Regions from separate parts of the Paenibacillus sp. FSL H8-0260 genome, predicted to be linked through region 1. Evidence: a T-box and tRNA genes for the amino acid it is inferred to sense, from the RefSeq annotation. Region 1 holds a T-box; the other holds one or more tRNA genes.
The links. A T-box is a leader RNA that pairs with one kind of tRNA and senses whether it is charged. The one in region 1 lies ahead of MHI51_RS24880 (arginine--tRNA ligase), so its partner is inferred to be a tRNA-Arg.

Region 2: it has a tRNA-Arg gene. The T-box ahead of MHI51_RS24880 (arginine--tRNA ligase) is inferred to sense a tRNA for this amino acid. The anticodon was not compared.

What each region holds. Positions count from the first base shown of each region.
Region 1 covers NZ_CP150298.1:5,585,412-5,592,400, reverse strand. Annotated here, with positions in the region: gene MHI51_RS24885 (GH36-type glycosyl hydrolase domain-containing protein) at 1-2,309, shown strand, start outside; gene MHI51_RS24880 (arginine--tRNA ligase) at 2,369-4,234, opposite strand; T-box leader at 4,275-4,493, opposite strand; gene MHI51_RS24875 (hypothetical protein) at 4,743-5,102, shown strand; gene MHI51_RS24870 (collagen-like protein) at 5,148-6,989, shown strand, end outside.
Region 2 covers NZ_CP150298.1:5,474,684-5,481,672, forward strand. Annotated here, with positions in the region: gene MHI51_RS24355 (radical SAM/SPASM domain-containing protein) at 1-906, opposite strand, end outside; gene MHI51_RS24360 (RNA polymerase sigma factor) at 1,591-2,160, opposite strand; tRNA gene MHI51_RS24365 (tRNA-Leu) at 2,362-2,440, opposite strand; tRNA gene MHI51_RS24370 (tRNA-Arg) at 2,460-2,536, opposite strand; tRNA gene MHI51_RS24375 (tRNA-Gly) at 2,547-2,621, opposite strand; tRNA gene MHI51_RS24380 (tRNA-Lys) at 2,658-2,730, opposite strand; tRNA gene MHI51_RS24385 (tRNA-Asp) at 2,745-2,822, opposite strand; tRNA gene MHI51_RS24390 (tRNA-Met) at 2,848-2,924, opposite strand; tRNA gene MHI51_RS24395 (tRNA-Val) at 3,014-3,089, opposite strand; tRNA gene MHI51_RS24400 (tRNA-Glu) at 3,179-3,253, opposite strand; gene MHI51_RS24405 (hypothetical protein) at 3,341-3,634, opposite strand; rRNA gene rrf (5S ribosomal RNA) at 3,868-3,984, opposite strand; rRNA gene MHI51_RS24415 (23S ribosomal RNA) at 4,131-6,989, opposite strand, start outside.

The sequences.
Region 1 (6,989 bases):
TCCTGATGAGTGGGGATAACGCTCGACTTAATGATAAGGTCATCACAACAACTTCTTATATGTACGGGATCTTTAACTCCCAAGTGGTAATTGGAAATACCAATTTCAACAAGCTAATGTCCAATCCAAGAAATGCGCTTAACATTCCAAAAGCTTCAGGACAACGCATTTATGTAGAGTGGAACGGTGAATATCGTTTGCTGACCATGCCTTCTCTATTTGAGGTTGGTTTCAACTATGCTCGTTGGTATTACAGAACAGATGGTGAATGCTTCATTATTACGAACTACACCACCGAAGATTCGCCAGAGATATTCCTGAATGTGCGTTCGGAAAGCGGACGAGCTTATCGTTATTTAGTCACTAATCAAATCACTATGAACGTTAATGAATACGAGCTTCCATATCAATCTAAGCAAGAAGGTGGAGCAGTAATCTTCTCCGCTGACAGAAGCGCACTAAGTGCTGGTGAATATCCTGACTTACAGTATAAATTACAGGTACAGGGTGCGGAGTTAACTCTGCAGGATGAAGGTAGACTTGTCTCTCCTGTTCAACCAACTGAAGCGCCGTTAGCAGTTCTGGAGCTGTCTGCCAGCAGTGAATGGACCTTGAATATTCAAGGGCTTCTGGATGGTAAGTCACTTGCTCCAAGAAATCGTTCAGCTGAGGAAGAAATTTCTGCTTATCGCGCGTTTTATGCTGGTGTGATGAATGGCTTCCGCCTGACGCTTGGGGACGGAACAGAAGGTGAACTGTTTAAGGTTAACGCTCTGACTTGGTGGTACACACATAACATGCTGGTTCACTATTCGGTTCCACATGGTTTAGAGCAATATGGTGGCGCTGCTTGGGGAACCCGGGATGTATGTCAGGGACCTGTGGAATATTTCATGGCTACGCAAAAATACGAACAGGTTCGTGAAATTTTGCTGACGCTGTACAGTCATCAATATGAAGATGATGGCAACTGGCCACAGTGGTTCATGTTTGATAAATATACGAAGATACAACAGGAAGAAAGTCATGGAGATATTATTGTATGGCCGCTTAAGGTGCTTGGAGACTACTTGGCAGTAACTCAGGATTACAGCATCTTGGGAGCAACAGTACCGTATACCCGTAAGCACAGCTTTGACTTTACAGAAGAAAAGGCGACGTTGCTGGATCACGCACGGAAGGAAATTGCTTATATTAAGGATCATTTCCTGCATGACACACATCTGTCTTCTTACGGTGATGGAGACTGGGATGATACGCTCCAGCCTGCAAATCCACAGCTGAAGCAGTATATGGTCAGCAGCTGGACAGTGGCACTTACCTATCAGACACTTAATCAGTTCTCAGAGGTGCTTCGTTCAGTTGATCAAGCTGAGGCAGAGGAACTGAAGACGATGGTGGAAGGAATCCGTAAGGATTTCCATACTCATATGCTTCAATCCGAAGTGATTCCTGGCTTCCTGTATATGGAGGACCCTGAGCAGATTAAGCTTATGGTGCACCCAAGTGACACAGAAACAGGTATTCAGTACCGTCTGCTGCCAATGACGCGCAGTATGATCAGTGAGCTGCTTACTCCGGAACAGGCCGAAGCACACTATGATGTCATTCAGGATAAACTATTCTGTCCTGACGGTGTACGTCTGATGAATCGTCCAGCTCAATATGTTGGCGGGGTCAGCACCCATTTCAAACGTGCGGAGCAAGCGGCTAACTTTGGCCGGGAAATTGGACTACAATATGTGCATGCACATATCCGTTATGTAGAGGCTATGGCTAAGCTCGGTAAAACCGATCAGGTCTGGAAGGGTCTGGCAGCGATTAATCCGATCGGAATCCGCGATGTGGTGCCAAACGCTGAACTACGTCAAGCTAACTCCTATTTCAGTAGCTCGGATGGTAAATTTAACACCCGTTATGAGGCACAGGAGAATTTCGATAAACTGCGCAATGGTGACGTAGCTGTTAAAGGTGGCTGGAGAATCTATTCCAGCGGTCCTGGGATCTATATGAACCAGTTAATCTCGAATGCACTGGGGATCCGTACGGAAGGTGGAGACTTAATTGTTGACCCGATTCTGCCGGAATCGCTGGATGGAATGCACTTCAGCTTTGAATATGCAGGCACTAAGGTAGACTTTATCTATCACCTTACAGGTCGTGAGATTAGTCAAATTACTATCAACGGTACGGAAGTGCAAACAGAAGGTACACCTAACCGCTATCGTAGTGGTGGTGTTCGCATCAAACGTGCGGACTTTGATCGTCTCAGCACGGAAGTTGGAAATGTGATAGAGATTTATAAGTAACATTATATATAGAAGGGCAATCTCCGCGTTAAGCGCGGAAATTGCCTTTTTTGTGTTTTTTACATTCGGCTCGGTGTCGGTAACCCAAGCACTTCGAGCACATCTCCCAAGATGTCCTTGAATCTTGAAGTGAGCCAGAGGCGGAATTCGATCGTAGCTGGATCTCCTTTTAGAATCGGACATGCAGAATAGAAGTTGTTGAACAGTGTAGCTAAGGTATGTGCGTAAGTGCAGAGCGTATTTGGCGTTAACTCTATACTTGCTGAATGTAATATCTCCGGCCAGAGACTTAGCTGTCTTAGCAGGGCAAGCTCTGCTTTTTCCAATTCGGAAGGGAACTGAAGCTGTGCGGCAGCTGTAAGGATTGGGATCGTAGCTTTACTCAAAACGCTTGTCGCACGCGCAAAAGTATACATCAGATAAACTCCGGTATTGCCGGATATTTCGGTAGCCTGTTTGAAATCAAACACGATTTCCGTTCCTAAATTAAACCGTAGCAGATAGTAGCGAATCGCAGCAGTGGCAATCAATCGGCTGGAGAGGCCGTCTTTATCGGAACGTGTGTGCTCAATGTTCTGTTCCATAAGCTCCACCAGATCGCTTACCTTAATCCCGATTCCCTGACGTCCGGACATAGCATAAGAAGATTTGCCTTCTGAAATATCTATACCCAGCTCGGCCGCCGAAGCGGGACTAAGAGATACAACACCATAGCTCACATGATGGAGTTTGTCTGCTTGCTCGTTATAACCTAGTGCCCCTAAGGCTTGCTTAACCATCTGTTGTGGATATTCCTGTCTGTAATCGATCACATTGATGACTCTGTCCGCCTGCCCATAAGATTCTTGGGTTCCAGTTAATCCAGTTGTCCATAAACCGGACGAGAATTCGCTATAGGAGAAATCTTTGGTCAAAAGACCAAATTTCCAGAGATGATAGGCAATATCTTTGGCTGTATACGTTAAAATCCCATTCGAACGCACCAGCACCTTATCGAGCTGATGCTCCTCTGAATCCGCTCCAATGTTAGCCTCTGTTCCTTGCTTCAGCACCCAGCAGCCTGCGAGTTTACCTTCAGTCTCTTGTACAAAAACGGCTGTCTGCTTCAGTAGCTCAGCTGCGGCTGCCCAAAATCCCTCTTTTAAAATACTGCTCTCCCATACCAGCAAATCATAATAAATTCCAAAATGTTTCATTTCCTCTACATGCTCTCTAACGATGCGTTCAGCTACAAGGTTGCCCAGCCAGGCTTCGTTACCGCCCCCTTGTTCAAGGGAGTGCAGTATATCTGTGCGCTTATGTGTCATCTCAGAGTTCAGCGCATATTCTTTGTTCACTTTGGCATAAAGATCCCAGCAAAAATCACCGAAACGTTGGTGTTCCCCTTCTAAAGATATATTTAATAATCCAACAACTGTATCCGCCAGCTGATTGCCGAGATCATCAATGTAGTTATGGACCTCTACGTTATACCCAGTTCTTTTCATAATTCTGACTAGAGTATCGCCGATACAGGCGTTTCTTAGATGACCTACGTGGGCGGCTTTGTTGGGGTTGATAGAAGTGTGCTCGATGATGACTTTTTCCCCAGTGCTGGCAGGCAGTTCAAAGGAATGTTCAGCCCAGCTTTGCCAATTCATATACAAATTGATAAATCCGGGAGCAGCGACTTCAACTTTTTGTAAAAGACCGGCGAGGCGCCCTTGGAATTGAAGCTCTGCTTTCACTAATTCTGCTATGACCATTGGGGATTTACGTAGAGTTTTGGCTAGCTGCATAGCGATATTGCATGAATAATCACCATGCTCTAGATTAGCTGGCTGTTCGATCAGAATGGCAATGTCCTCTGGATAGTCAGCTCCTAAGGTATTGAATACACGTTGTACACTGTGCTCGATTCCGTCTTTGATGATTTGATTTAACATGGTATACCCTCCTTTGAAAATACAAAAAAGCCCTCGTCTCAAAAGAGACGAGGGCTTTAGCGCTCGCGGTACCACTCTCGTTGCTGAACAAGTTGTTCAGCCACCTTACGGGATAACGGCCTTCAGCCGGGACTTCCTACTAAGGTTCAGAAGTCCATCTCACGGGTGCGCTTCATTAAAGGGATCTGTACCGGCTTACACTCTCCCGGCTCGCTGAGGACTAGATCTCGTTAATTACTCTCCCGCTCATCGATGCTTAATTAATTTTTACCAGTATACCTAATATTTCATAAAAAGCAATAGTGGTTAGCTTCTTAACAATCTTGGTTGCTCTTTGTTGTTAGATTATCAGATTAGTAGATTATAAATCTGGAAAAAGAAGGCTGTCTTGTTATAGGACTAGCTGTTCCTTTGCACAACAGTCCACACGCTAACTCAAGCCAAGGAATATTACTATACGGAGCCACTAATCTTTCAATTTGTAGTGGAAGGGAGGAGTGAATAAAACATGGCTATCTTTTCTACTGGACCTATAGATAACAGCCCAATCCTAGGGGTCAGACCGTCGCAACTGGTAACCGTAAAAGTAGTTAATCGGGATTCTCTTAATCCTTATAATCTAGTTATTCAAGGTTTCCTTCTTAACGGATCAAGAACGATGTATGTGAATGAAACAGTAAATCTAGCACCTAATCAAGTTTTAACTAAGAACTATTTTGCCGACTTGGACGCATTTGAATTTGTGTTTACAACAGTAGAAGCAGTTGAAGCAGAGGTTGGGATTTCAGTCTGGGGAAAACAGAACTCAGGGGCATTGGTAGATCCTCATCGCATAGTTGCGTGGGAGAAGCAGGCAGTATTAATTTAATAATTATTTTTGTGACACAGTTAACGTTAAAGGAGTGATGAGAAATTGAGTTATTTATCTACCGGACCGATAGACAATAGTATGGTAGGGGGTGTAAGACCTACTCAGCATGTTACTGTCAAAATTGATAACCGAAGTGACATTGATTCATCAATGGCTCTTGTTCAAGGATACTATATGGATGGGACAAGAACTTTATATGTCAGCGAGCTGATAAATGTAGCACCTAATGAAGTTATAACACGTGATTATTATGCCGATTTTGATGCGTTTGAATTTATTTTTACAACTACAAGTCTGGTAGATGATCCGATTCAAATCTCAGTATGGGGAAAAAATAGCGTTGGCCAGATTGTGACTGCCCATCGACTTGTACATGCAGAATTGCTTGGTGTAACGCAAGGGATAACTGGCGCGACCGGTGCGACTGGTGCAACAGGAGCGACCGGAGCCGATGGAGCAACGGGTGCTACCGGAGCAGGAGAGACTGGGGCGACAGGTGTAACAGGGGCAGATGGAGTGACTGGTGCAACCGGGGTGACTGGAGCGGATGGAGCCACTGGAGCGACCGGAGCAGGAGAGACTGGGGCAACAGGTGCCGATGGAGCTACAGGTGCAACGGGTGCAACGGGAGCAGAGGGAGCAACCGGGGCGACCGGAGCAGGAGAGACTGGGGCAACAGGTGCCGATGGAGCTACAGGTGCAACGGGTGCAACGGGAGCAGACGGAGCAACGGGTGCAACAGGAGCGACCGGAGCAGGAGAGACTGGAGCTACAGGAGCAGACGGAGTAACTGGGGCGACTGGTGCAACGGGAGCTGACGGAGCAACAGGTGCTACAGGAGCGACCGGGGCAACAGGTGCAGATGGAGCTACAGGTGCAACAGGAGCAACGGGAGCCGATGGAGCAACGGGTGCCACAGGAGCGACCGGAGCAGGAGAGACAGGGGCAACAGGAGCAGATGGAGCTACAGGTGCAACAGGAGCAACGGGAGCAGATGGAGTGACTGGTGCGACTGGAGTAGGAGAGACAGGTGCAACGGGAGCAACTGGAGCGGATGGAGCAACGGGTGCTACCGGAGCGACCGGAGCAGGAGAGACTGGTGCAACTGGAGCGACCGGAGCAACGGGTGAAACAGGAGTAACCGGAGCGACTGGCGTAGCAGGAGCAACGGGAGCAACAGGAGTAGCTGGTGTAACCGGAGCAACGGGTGAAGCTGGTGTAACGGGAGCAACAGGAGTAGCTGGTGTAACCGGAGCAACGGGTGAAGCTGGTGTAACGGGAGCAACAGGAGTAGCTGGAGCAACGGGAGCAACAGGAGCAACTGGAGCAACAGGAGCAACAGGAGCAACAGGAGTAGCTGGTGTAACCGGAGCAACGGGTGAAACAGGAGTAACCGGAGCGACTGGAGTAGCAGGAGCAACAGGAGCAACAGGAGTAGCTGGTGTAACCGGAGCTACCGGAGTAACTGGAGTAACTGGAGTAACTGGAGCTACAGGTCCGAACATTCAACAAGAAGGGTTTTCTGCTTTCAAACCCTCATTGGCAATTTCCACATCTACACAATTAACTGGCTGGACTGTGACAACACCTTTTTATGATAGCCCGTCTTTCGACGAAGTTGGGGGAAATTATACCATTCCGACAACTGGTAGATATTCGATTGAAGCGACTATCAATTATTCCACAACTGCCTCACTTTCTATCAGTCTTGGTGCTGGAGTTAATCCGGCTTTCGTAGTTCAGAGAACTTCTCCTACTGCAACAAATCTGGTAAGTGGGTTGTTCCCAGTACTTGATGTGAATGTAGCGCTTATATTAGATTTGAGAGCAATTTTGGGAAGTGGTACTGTGACGCTAGCTGGAGAATTTGCATTAACCGCAGGT
Region 2 (6,989 bases), 110 kb from region 1:
CTTTTCTTCGCTAAACGGAGGCATGTACACCGCATTTGCACTTATGTGCATTTCCTTACCATTTTTTCTAGCTACACTATTTAATAATTTGAATTTCTTGAAAACGTCATCAAATGAGCCTGAGCCATTCTTATAAACTCGATACATATCATGTATTTCTTTGGGACCATCAATGCTACAAAGAATAGATAAATTGTCAACGGTAGAAAAATATTCAGCCATTTTGGGGGTTAATACAGACAAGTTAGTAGTAAAAGAAAATTGTATAGTCCTTCCTGCTAAAGCAACCTTCGAGTATTCAATAACTTCTTTTAATAGCTCGAATTCAAGTAAAGGCTCTCCACCGTAAAAAGTAATAGAAACTTCCTGCTGATCCCCATAAAGTTTCATGTAATCAATAGATTTAAGCGCCGTATCAGATGACATTCTTTTTGAAGTAAACGCCCGATTGTGAGGATACCCATCATGGTATATACAATAGCGACAACGCATGTTGCATTTTCCAGTTAATTCTAAAATGAGTTGCGTTGTCCCTGTATTCATTTCATTTTTTATATACTCTAGGGATATATCATTATATAAGTGCTTAATTTTGAATCCTTTGAATAAATCCTCCTCATTAATTGAAGTCATTAATTCATCTACATTAACGTTGTGAGCATAAATATATTGATTTAATTCATCTAAGCTTTTATTAGAGGAAATTAACAATTCAAATAACTGAGCTATATCATTGTCAAGCATCACAACCTTACTTGTACCACTATCGTAGAAGTAGTAAAAGTTATGTTCAGAGAATATCTTCCCTATGGAAAGTGCTGTTTGTGCTGGTTTTTCTTTTTTGTATTCTTGGATGTAATTAAAGAGTTCTGAAAAGTTTTCGAAGTTATCTTTATATAAATCCATTTCATTACCTCCTGCCATTAAAATACAATTCTTGAATATTATTATAGTAACATATTAAAAAAATATCAACACATTATTTTTTTAATATGTTACTTTCGGTCTTACCACATCTAGGTTATGAAGTTTAGTAGGCGAAAACTCTACTTGATAAGACTAAACCGAGCCCCATATTTTAATAGACAACTTCGCATAGAAACCTGCAACACTCTAAATCAAAAAAGAGCAGCATAAGCGCTGCTCTTTTTTGCTAGGCTAGAATCGGAGTCTTAATACTTGAATTCATACGAATAGGAGTTTATTGTCTCCAGAACCGTACTATTTTCCACAAATTTTGTTATATGTACCACCCGGTAGGTATTCCCGGAATTGACATAGTTAAACCCGTTCGAAGCATGTGAGCCCATGCTCGAGAAAGACTAGGTCCAAGTCTTCACATCAGACCATTGATTGCTGCTGTTTTACCTCTTTTGTAGGGTGAGAGTAATAGAAGTATCATAATCCGTATAAATCTTTATTGTTCTCCCACTCTCGATAGTCAGCGAAACAGATGTCACCGAGATATACTATAAAGGGTATTATTATCTTCTCCTGTACAGCAGGTTCAGCATATTCTACTCTCTAAGGTCATGCAAATAAAGATCTCTTCGTAATTTCCCTCTATTTTTTTCTTATTCAGATGTTTCTTCATACTCCACTTCCGCCATTCTTAAGAAGCAACTTCATTGCTCTGCGCCTGGCTCTGGTCAAATAAGATCTAATATTCACCGCTTGGACATCCATAGAAGCAGCAAGCTTGTGATCACTCCATTCAAGAATGTACTTGTTATACAATAAAGTCTGATCCCGTTCTGATAACTCACTGAGTATCTTGGCAATCTCTGTGTAATCCTCCTTGAGGCTATACATCTCCTCGATGCTAGGCTGCTTGTCGGCTATTTGCTCTATACTGTCAGCGGTTATCCCTGAAGAGGTATGATTCAGATGTCTTTTGCGCTGCTTCGCATGATTAATACTAGTATTATGTACGGTATGGACCAGATAGGATACTTGTTTATGCAGGTCTAGGGAACGCAATAATGCGGCTTTACTGATTAGTCTGACGAAGGACTCCTGTATCATATCATCAACAACATCATAGTCCTGCAAGATCTCATAAGCCTTCTTTTTCATAATAGGATAATACCTATCGTATAGCTCTGTTAGAAATACAACATCCTCGTTAACTTCTACAGTAGATAGGATGGTGAAGAACATGAATATTCTCACTCCCTTTAATTTACATTATAATACATAATAATAGTTGATCCACCTTATTATGGAAGTGATGTATGATTCACAATATATGCTACTAGAAGCATTCAGCGAAACAAAAAGACCACTATAAATAGCTATATTTAGAAAATAAAAAAAACTTGTAAAATTGCTGGAAGCAATCTTACAAGTTTTTTTTCGATATACCGGTGAGAGGACTCGAACCTCCACGGTTTCCCTCTCGATTTTGAGTCGAGCGCGTCTGCCATTCCGCCACACCGGCAAAGTATTAAGTTAAAATATGGCGCGCCCTGAGAGATTCGAACTCCCGGCCTTTTGATTCGTAGTCAAACGCTCTATCCAGCTGAGCTAAGGGCGCAAAATTTATATGGAGCGGACGACGGGAATCGAACCCGCGACCCTCGCCTTGGCAAGGCGATGCTCTACCGCTGAGCCACGTCCGCACACGGTATGTATTGATGTCCGACTCACTAAAGAAGTGAGCCATGAAGGACTCGAACCTTCGACACCCTGATTAAAAGTCAGGTGCTCTACCAACTGAGCTAATGGCTCATAAAGCAAGAAAATGGCGGAACCGACGGGATTCGAACCCGCGGTCTCCTGCGTGACAGGCAGGCATGTTAGGCCAACTACACCACGGTTCCAGAAGAATAATTGCTTAATGAAAATTGGTTGCGGGGGCAGGATTTGAACCTGCGACCTTCGGGTTATGAGCCCGACGAGCTACCGGGCTGCTCCACCCCGCGTCAGTAAAAAAGTATTAATTCCCTTGGATCCCCCGGAAAGTATCCGGAATCCTTAGTGAAGCATTAACTTCACTTTTGGGGATGTGTTATGGTGGAGGCTGAGGGGATCGAACCCCCGACCCTCTGCTTGTAAGGCAGATGCTCTCCCAGCTGAGCTAAGCCTCCATGTAAAGAAGCAACTTAATTATCATACCACAATCAAACCTGTAATGCAACCATTTTTTCTAGAAGTCTAATGCTGTTTCAAGAAGAAATGGTGACCCGTATGGGATTCGAACCCATGTTACCTCCGTGAAAGGGAGGTGTCTTAACCCCTTGACCAACGGGCCGTTTTAAAAACAAATTGTTTTGACAACAAAAAAGATTATATCATGTATTATTAAGTATAGCAATACCTAAACTAATTATTTTTCTTTTTACTCTTCCCTAGGTAATAGATTGATATGAAGCTTTTGAGATATTATCTCAACGATTTGACCTATAGTTCTATCATTCGTGTCTAGATGCTGCTTAAATACCTCGTGATCAAGCCCTCTGATCCACCTGTCGATCTGCTGAGCAGCCCAAGGGTCTTTTCCTTCACCTCTAACGCTTAATCTCTTAAGCAAGGTCTCTCGGGAGCCACGCAAACTTAAATGATAAAGCTCTATACCTCCATCAATGAACTTGCCGATGATTTCACTATCTAGATTCATTATGGTCATAGGCACGATAATTATTCCATCATACTCGCTAGCTATGTTTTTCTTCTATACATTTCATATGCGGTTTGTGTCTTCCCTGAACCAAAAGCACCATTGATCCATATAATCATGATCATTTGCCTCCATGAACTAATTTTCATTCAAAAACCACTTCACAGTGATTGCCTATCCTTATAATAAACTGCTAAACATCGTACAACAAAAAGACCACTGTCGATTACTCAACAGTGGTCTTGCGTGCTTGGCAACGTCCTACTCTCCCAGGACCCTTCGGTCCAAGTACCATCGGCGCTGGAGGGCTTAACGGTCGTGTTCGGGATGGGTACGCGTGGAACCCCTCCGCTATCGCCACCAAACGGGCATTTGCGGTACAAATGCATTATTCAGGTCTCAGCATCGCCAAATGCTGAAAACAAATTCATCATCATACAGTCACTTGGACTATATAAATCTGAGATTGATGCCTGAAAACTGAATCCGAAACAAATCTGCATTTTACATATAGGATAAGCCCTCGACCGATTAGTATTGGTCAGCTCCATGCATTGCTGCACTTCCACCTCCAACCTATCTACCTCGTCGTCTTCAAGGGGTCTTACTAATTGGGAAATCTCATCTTGAGGGGGGCTTCACGCTTAGATGCTTTCAGCGCTTATCCCGTCCGTACGTAGCTACCCAGCCATGCTCCTGGCGGAACAACTGGTGCACCAGCGGTACGTCCATCCCGGTCCTCTCGTACTAAGGACAGCTCCTCTCAAATTTCCTGCGCCCACGACAGATAGGGACCGAACTGTCTCACGACGTTCTGAACCCAGCTCGCGTACCGCTTTAATGGGCGAACAGCCCAACCCTTGGGACCTACTTCAGCCCCAGGATGCGATGAGCCGACATCGAGGTGCCAAACCTCCCCGTCGATGTGGACTCTTGGGGGAGATAAGCCTGTTATCCCCAGGGTAGCTTTTATCCGTTGAGCGATGGCCCTTCCATGCGGTACCACCGGATCACTAAGTCCGACTTTCGTCCCTGCTCGACTTGTAGGTCTCGCAGTCAAGCTCCCTTATGCCTTTGCACTCTGCGAATGATTTCCAACCATTCTGAGGGAACCTTGGAACGCCTCCGTTACTCTTTAGGAGGCGACCGCCCCAGTCAAACTGCCCGCCTGACACGGTCCCCGTACCCGATAAGGGCACTAGGTTAGAACCTAGATACGATCAGGGTGGTATCCCAACGGCGCCTCCACCGAAGCTTGCGCTCCGATTTCTACGGCTCCCACCTATCCTGTACAGATCGTACCCAAATTCAATATCAAGCTGCAGTAAAGCTCCATGGGGTCTTTCCGTCTTGTCGCGGGTAACCTGCATCTTCACAGGTATTAAAATTTCACCGGATCTCTCGTTGAGACAGCGCCCAAGTCGTTACGCCATTCGTGCGGGTCAGAATTTACCTGACAAGGAATTTCGCTACCTTAGGACCGTTATAGTTACGGCCGCCGTTTACTGGGGCTTCGGTTCATAGCTTCGGGTTACCCCTAACCACTCCCCTTAACCTTCCAGCACCGGGCAGGCGTCAGCCCGTATACTTCGCCTTGCGGCTTCGCACAGACCTGTGTTTTTGCTAAACAGTCGCTTGGGCCTTTTCACTGCGGCCCCCTCGTGCTATTCACACTACCGGGGCACCCCTTCTCCCGAAGTTACGGGGTCATTTTGCCGAGTTCCTTAACGAGAGTTCTTCCGCGCGCCTTAGAATTCTCTTCTCGCCTACCTGTGTCGGTTTGCGGTACGGGCACCTTCTCCTGGCTAGAGGCTTTTCTTGGCAGTGTGAGATCATGACCTTCGCTACTATAATTTTCGCTCCCCATCACAGCCCAGCCTTAATGATGTGCGGATTTGCCTACACATCAGCCTCACTGCTTAGACGGACATCCATCAGTCCGCGTCACTACCCTCCTGCGTCACCCCATCGCTCATAGCGGATTACGGTGGTACAGTAATTTCAAACTGTTGTCCTTCGACTACGCCTTTCGGCCTCGCCTTAGGTCCCGACTTACCCTGAGCGGACGAGCCTTCCTCAGGAAACCTTGGGCTTTCGGCGGATCAGATTCTCACTGATCTTTTCGTTACTCATACCGGCATTCTCACTTGTGTAGTGTCCAGCGCTCTTTTCAGTACACCTTCAACCCCTACACAACGCTCCCCTACCCCAGATACATACGTATCTAGCCATAGCTTCGGTGGTGTGTTTAGCCCCGTTACATTTTCGGCGCAGAGTCACTCGACCAGTGAGCTATTACGCACTCTTTCAATGGTGGCTGCTTCTAAGCCAACATCCTGGTTGTCTGTGCAACTCCACATCCTTTCCCACTTAACACACACTTGGGGACCTTAGCTGATGGTCTGGGCTGTTTCCCTTTTGACAATGGATCTTAGCACTCACTGTCTGACTCCCGGCAATAAGTATATGGCATTCGGAGTTTGACTGAGCTTGGTAATCCTTGCGGACCCCGCACCCAATCAGTGCTCTACCTCCACTACTCTTATACCGAGGCTAGCCCTAAAGCTATTTCGGGGAGAACCAGCTATCTCCGAGTTCGATTGGAATTTCTCCGCTACCCCCACCTCATCCCCGCACTTTTCAACGTACGTGGGTTCGGGCCTCCAGTGCGTGTTACCGCACCTTCACCCTGGACAGGGGTAGATCACACGGTTTCGGGTCTACGTCCACATACTCAATCGCCCTATTCAGACTCGCTTTCGCTGCGGCTCCACCTTCTCGGCTTAACCTTGCATGTTAAACGTAACTCGCCGGTTCATTCTACAAAAGGCACGCCATCACCCATTAATAGGGCTCTGACTTTTTGTAAGCACACGGTTTCAGGTTCTATTTCACTCCCCTTCCGGGGTGCTTTTCACCTTTCCCTCACGGTACTGTTTCACTATCGGTCGCCAGGTAGTATTTAGCCTTAGCAGATGGTCCTGCTGGATTCATACGGGGTTTCACGTGCCCCGCACTACTCGGGATCCGTCTCGGAGAGAATACAGTTTAGGTTACAGGGCTTTTACCTCTATCGCGGGCCTTTCCAGACCTCTTCACCTACCATATTCCTTTGTAACTCCATGTGAGACGTCCCACAACCCCAAGAGGCAAGCCCCTTGGTTTAGGCTGTTCCGCGTTCGCTCGCCGCTACTGACGGAATCACTATTGTTTTCTCTTCCTCAGGGTACTTAGATGTTTCAGTTCCCCTGGTCTGCCTCTACATTTCCTATGTATTCAGAAATGAGTAACTGCGAATTACCACAGCTGGGTTTCCCCATTCGGACACCCCCGGATCAAAGCTTGCTTACAGCTCCCCGAGGCAGTTTCG